2 regions of the Paenibacillus sp. ov031 genome follow, and region 1 is predicted to be linked to the other one. Evidence: riboswitches for the same ligand, from Rfam matches in the RefSeq annotation. Region 1 holds a riboswitch; the other holds the start of a gene.
The links. Region 1 has a riboswitch for FMN ahead of BUA17_RS05685 (DMT family transporter). Riboswitches for the same ligand answer to the same signal wherever they lie in the genome.

Region 1 (3,140 bases):
GCCGGCAAAGGGCTGCTCTCCCGGGCGAACTATACTCGCTTCCTGACGTGCACGTGTTTCATATGTACGAATGACTGCATTGAGCTGTGGGTTCACTTCTTCCAGGCGTGCATACGCCGCTTCCAGCAATTCGACAGGCGATATCTCCCGTGCGCGAACCAATTCAGCCAAACCTATAGCATCGTAAGATGTATACGAAAATGATGAAGACGAAGACATGATGATCGTTCCTCTCTAAATTGACTTAATCTACTATTCCATAAGTCATCGTACCACCGGAATAGCGAAAAGACAAAAGGCACTGAACATCTCAAAGGATGTCCAGTGCCTTAATTGATTTGCTTTTATATAAAATTCAATCCGTACGGAGCTTTGGTGCACCGTCAGCCGGAGTCGCTGATCGTTCTTGCTGTTTGGAGATGGCGAATAGGGCAATCCAGATGAGGATGAAGCCCACCAGTTGCTCCCATGTAATTAATGTACGGAATGCAATCCAGTTTACCAGTACACCGGCCATCGGGAAGCTCAGTTCTGCGAGCGTTGCGACTGAGGCCTTGGTGGAGGAGAGCCCTTTGTAATATAACAGAAGACTCAGTAACCCTGGCAGTAATGCCTGACCCAGAATATTAAGTGCTACAGCCGCCTGTTCACCTGTAGCGGAAGGGAATGTCCAGGCAGCACCTTCGTTCCACGTCATAAAGATCAGCAGTGGCAAGGCTACGACAAAGCGCAGAGAGGTGACCGTTTCATAACGGGTTTGCCCCAGCATCAGCCGCCCCATAACTGTTGAACCGCCCCACAATGCAGCTGCACCCAGTGATAACAGGCTACCTGCATGAACCCAATTGTCCCAGTTGCCAAGGGGAAGGGTAAATCCAAACGTGAGCAGGTATGTTCCTGCAAGTGCAATGATAAACAGTCCACCGAAGCGGCGAGGCAATGTTTCTTTCAGCAGCAGCTTAGCCAGAACAATCGCAAATAGCGGCTGCATCTTTTGCAATAACAAAACGGTGTTGGGATCGTTATGCGTAAGTGCCAGGGTGAACAATACCGTGGCGAGAGCAGATCCTCCCCAGGAGATAAATATCACGGCAATCCAGTGGCGAGCACGCAGGTTTTTCAGATCGGCCCGGAACTTCCATAACACGGGAATCGCCACAAGGCTGACAATAATATGTTCCACCAGTACAATCTGCGTGGAGGTCATCGTTTTGAGCAAAATAATACGGAACAGTGGATCTACACCCCAAAGGGCGGCGCCGAGCACGACGAGCCAGAATCCGGTATTACTTCGTTCCTTGCGGTAAACTGTTGATGCAGGTTGTGTCTTTTCCATATTCAGGACTCCTTCGTCAGAACACGGAATCTTCAGTTGGCAAAATCGACAAAAGCCCCCGTTTTGGTATACACCAAATAAACGGGGGCTCAATCATTGACATGTCGTACGAAAATAAGCCTTTCGGTAACGGCATGTCAATGTGTTGATCTTCTCTCATCCGGACTTTACCGTCGGCCTTGGAGTCACACCAAGTCAGTCGCTGAATCCCTACATCGGGTCAAACAGCGAGTCGCGGGCTGGTTCCGAAGAACATCACCGCCGGTTGGGAATTGCACCCTACCCCGAAGATCCTATTCAATTATATTGTGTATTGAACAAGCTGTAACATTAATAAGTCCATCTTATTCCTGTAAGCGCTAGCAGTTCAAGTGTTTTTTTAGAATATGATATTCCAGCTTCCTTGTTGTCTGCGTAATAATACAATCTGTCCTGCATGATACGCATCGTGGAGTACCCAGCGGGCAAGCTCATGTGCCCATTTTTCATCTGTATCCATGTACGGGGCTTCAAGATCGGATTCTTCTAATGAAGCGAGCTGATCACGAAGCTGTCCGGCTAATTGCGTTGTATTTTGCACAAGTACACTCCAGCCAGCAGTATCAGAAGGGGCGCCCGGATCTCCGAAGGTGGATTCATTGTTTTCGGCAGGTGCACCAGAGGGTGTTGTGCCCTGAATACGACTCAACAAGCGATGATTATAGTAATACATATGGTTAACCAACTGCCAGATGCTTAATCCACCGGATGATGGAACCCAGGCTGCCTGTTCAGCAGTCAGTCCTTCGAGTGCCTTGGATAAAGGCACAATCCAGTTACATTGATCCCAGGTATCATCTTTCTGAATGAGCAATAGTTCTGTTGCTGTTGTAGTCATTGATTTTTCCTCCCTAAAATGAATTCATGGTAACTAGCTAAAGTGCTTAAATGTGGTTACAATTAATATAACCCAAACATGAATGTTTGTAACTATCTTTTTGAATTTAGGTAGTTACATTTTATCGGAGGTACGTATGGATAGACTATGGACTGATTTTGTGAACAGTGATTACCATGACTGGCGTGGTGGGGATCGTTCAGAGGACAAGCTTGGTAAAACCGAATGGCAGCAAGCATTTATCAAACAATGGCAACTGGTTGCACCTGTACCTGCTTCTCCGGAAGAGGAGGGAGCCTTGAGAAACTTTAGAAATGAATTGCAGGCTCTTGCAAGTCGTTTATCTGACGGAAATGCATTATCGAACCAAGACCTGGAATGGCTAAACGCCATGATGAAGGAAGGTCAAGTCATAAGAAAACTGAACGTTGGAGATGAGGGACTTAAGCTTTCACTTATTCCTGTAGGAACTCAATGGAAGCAGGTCATGGCTGAGGTAGCAGCCGATTTTGCCATAACCGTAGTTGAAGGGGATGGGGGAAGGATTCGTATCTGTGACAATACGGATTGTCGTTGGATGTTCTATGACGATACGCGCAGTAGAACCCAGAAGTATTGTGATGACAAGATGTGTGGTAATCTGATGAAGGTTAGAAGATTTAGAGCAAAACAGAAGAAGGATCAGCAGCAAGAGTAAAGTGTATGAGAGTAAGGCGTATGCACAGAGTGATTTGCGTTACTTTTCGACAACCGGGAAATGTTCAATAGGTTTTTTTGTAATCAAAATTGAATGTTTCCATCCTCTTCTATATAATGGTTATATACTTAAAATATTTCAGCTAGTCATTTCATCATCAGAGATTAACATCCGGGATTCAAGCGTATATCCAACAAAAAACAATGATTGGAGATGTGTCTTGTGGGGAC
Region 2 (3,140 bases), on a different contig from region 1:
TGCTCAAATCGGCTATGCCGTGCCTGAGATCTGGGTTGAACCAGGCCGCAGCATCGTAGGGGAAGCGGGAACTACGCTCTACACTGTTGGAACAAGCAAAGATATTCCAGGAGTTCGTAAATACGTAGCTGTTGATGGTGGAATGACAGACAATCCACGTCCAGCGCTGTATGAGTCCAAATATGAGGCTGTATTGGCAAACCGTGCAAATGAGGCTGCTCAGGAAACGGTATCTGTTGCTGGTAAATGCTGTGAGAGCGGCGATATGCTGATCTGGGATCTGGACCTGCCTAAAGTGCAAAGCGGCGATCTACTCGCAGTAGCTTGCACAGGCGCATACAACTACTCGATGGCAAGCAATTACAACCGGATTCGTCGTCCGGCAGTTGTGTTTGTCAAAGACGGTCAAGGGGATGTAGTGGTACGCCGTGAGACGTATCAGGACATCATCCAGAATGATCTCGTACCTGAGCGTATTGCAAAACAGCCAGTTACCCGTTAATTAAAGAACAAATAGTGGAGCACTATATGAAGAAGACAAAAAAGGACACTCCTTTTTTGTCTTCTTTTGCATCTTTAGGGCTGGATTTTGAAAAAAACTTGCTTATTATTTTGCGATCAATCCATTTTCAGTGTACACTAAGAAAAGTGCTATAAAGCTTGGCCCAGGGTCATGCGTTCTGGCACCATTAACGATGGTCAATACGAAAGGAGTCATTTACATATGGCGAAACAAGCGAAAATCAAAATGGCAAACGGCGGAGAAGTTATAATCGATTTGTTCGATCAAGAAGCTCCAAACACAGTAGCAAACTTTGAGAAACTGGCTAACTCCGGTTTCTACAACGGTCTTGTATTCCACCGTGTTATTCCGGGCTTTGTAGCTCAAGGTGGATGCCCTAACGGTTCCGGTGCAGGCGGCCCAGGTTACACAATTAACTGTGAAATCAACCCGAACAAACATGAGCGTGGAACTTTGGCTATGGCTCATGCAGGCCGTAACACAGGCGGAAGCCAGTTCTACATCTGCTACCAACCGCAACCACATTTGGATGGACAACATACTGTATTTGGTAAAGTAACCAAAGGTATGGAATTCGTGGACGCTTTTGAAGGTCGCGACAAAATGGAAACAGTTGAAGTAGTAGAAGCTTAATCAATAAACGTATGTAAACCGTTTCGCAATTAGCGAAGCGGTTTTTGTTTACACTTAAGCTTATTAAAAGTTAGTATGTGACAAAAAGGAACAAAAAACAATTGATTTTTTGACGTTAAAGTGCTAACATCCAATTAATAACGCAACGAATCCTTCAGGGCAGGGTGTAATTCCCTACCGGCGGTGATGCAGTATGTGAGGATATCTATCCAGCATTGATGCAAAGTCCGTGACCCGTCTGCCTGTGGCAGATGGCTGATCTGGTGTAATTCCAGAACCGACAGTATAGTCTGGATGGGAGAAGGAGAGGGTGCAGTCCTTAGGGGCCGCATTCCGCAGGAGTGTTGCTGTACAGTTTTTGACGAATTCATTTCCTGTGCAGGGAGAAATCCGGTTACTTCCGGAAATCTTCATACATATGCCACATCATAGAAGCTCTTTACCTGTAATTGAAGTTCATTAAGGTATGTGTCTGCTTTCACTTGCCTGAAATGAAGTTTTGGGCGATGTGTTGTTGGCAATGTATCAATAGTACTGCTGGTGACACATGTCTCTCATCATCCCCATCGAACGGTTTGTTCGACGGGGATTTTTTATTGGATATGGAACATGCCTCTCTGTTGGAAGGGAGGTCTATAACTTAAGATTTTAACCGTGGGGTGAACGGACTTGGAAATGATTAATGATGAATTTTATATGGCGCTAGCACTGGATATGGCAGAACGGGCACAAGGACAGACCGGAATCAATCCGGTAGTCGGTTGTGTCGTTGTAAAAGAAGGACGTATCGTGGGCCTCGGAAGTCATCTCAAACGGGGAACGGGTCATGCAGAGGTTCATGCGCTGAACATGGCGGGTAGTGATGCTGAAGGCAGTACAGTGTACGTTACGCTCGAACCCTGTAGCCATTATGGCAAGACTCCACCATGCAGCGAACGTCTCATTCATGAGAAAGTGAAACGTGTCGTTGTATGCTGCGAAGATCCGAATCCGCAAGTATCCGGCAGAGGAATCAGCATGCTGCGTCAACAAGGGATCGAAGTTGAAGTTGGAGTGCTGCGTGAGCGCGGAAGACGGATGAACGAGAAATTTATCAAATACATTACAACAGGTCTCCCCTTTGTAACTTTGAAGACGGCCTCTACACTGGATGGCAAAATTGCTACGCGTAGCGGTGACAGCAAATGGATCTCTAACGAGTCTGCTCGCGAGATTGTACACGCGCTTCGCCATCGCCATCAAGGAATTATGGTTGGTGTGGAAACGGTCATTGCAGACAATCCCGAACTGACGACTCGCTTGCAAGTGGAAGGGATCAGCCCAGTACGAATCGTGGTCGATTCCAAGCTACGTCTGCCTGTAGGCGCCAAAATGGTCAAGGATGGCCTTGCACCTACCTGGGTACTTACAACAGATGAGGCGAGCCCTGAAGCGGCTGAGCGGCTGGAAGCCTATGGGGTGGAGATTATACGTTGTGGTCCAGGACCACGTGTTGATCTACTGAGTGCACTCAGCAAGCTCGGTGAGCGTGAGATTGGTTCAATTCTGCTTGAAGGCGGTGGAACATTGAATGGGTCCATGCTGGAAGCGCGGTTGGTAGATCGACTGCTCATGTTCATTGCTCCGAAAATTGTCGGAGGATACGAAACACCAGGCAGTTTCCGCTTTGAGGGTGTAGAGCGCATGAGTCAGGCGATTCAATTACATCAGCTGGAAATTGAGCAAGTTGGAGATAATATCAGCATTGGCGGAATTCCGGTTTGGCCTGAATAAATGAATTAACGATAATGAAATAAATAAAGGAGGCGGTAGCATGTTTACCGGTTTGGTGGAAGAAGTCGGTCAGATCCGGCGGATAGGTCGGAAAGGCGAAGCGATGGTCCTGAATATCGGAGCTTCCGCCATCATGAACGACTTAAAGATTGGCGATAGTGTAGCTGTAAACGGGGTATGCTTAACTGCAACAACTCTGGAGGGTGGCGGA

Region 2: it holds a riboswitch for FMN, as region 1 does, so the genes downstream of both, ribD (bifunctional diaminohydroxyphosphoribosylaminopyrimidine deaminase/5-amino-6-(5-phosphoribosylamino)uracil reductase RibD) here and BUA17_RS05685 (DMT family transporter) in region 1, are expected to answer to the same signal.

What each region holds. Positions count from the first base shown of each region.
Region 1 is NZ_FRDO01000001.1:1,317,395-1,320,534, forward strand. Features, by position in the region: gene BUA17_RS05680 (amidase) at 1-219, opposite strand, end outside; gene BUA17_RS05685 (DMT family transporter) at 356-1,336, opposite strand; FMN riboswitch at 1,481-1,632, opposite strand; gene BUA17_RS05690 (DinB family protein) at 1,716-2,213, opposite strand; gene BUA17_RS05695 (CGNR zinc finger domain-containing protein) at 2,350-2,910, shown strand; gene BUA17_RS05700 (amidohydrolase family protein) at 3,124-3,140, shown strand, end outside.
Region 2 is NZ_FRDO01000007.1:84,992-88,131, reverse strand. Features, by position in the region: gene lysA (diaminopimelate decarboxylase) at 1-502, shown strand, start outside; gene BUA17_RS24140 (peptidylprolyl isomerase) at 725-1,156, shown strand; FMN riboswitch at 1,303-1,466, shown strand; gene ribD (bifunctional diaminohydroxyphosphoribosylaminopyrimidine deaminase/5-amino-6-(5-phosphoribosylamino)uracil reductase RibD) at 1,826-2,929, shown strand; gene ribE (riboflavin synthase) at 2,970-3,140, shown strand, end outside.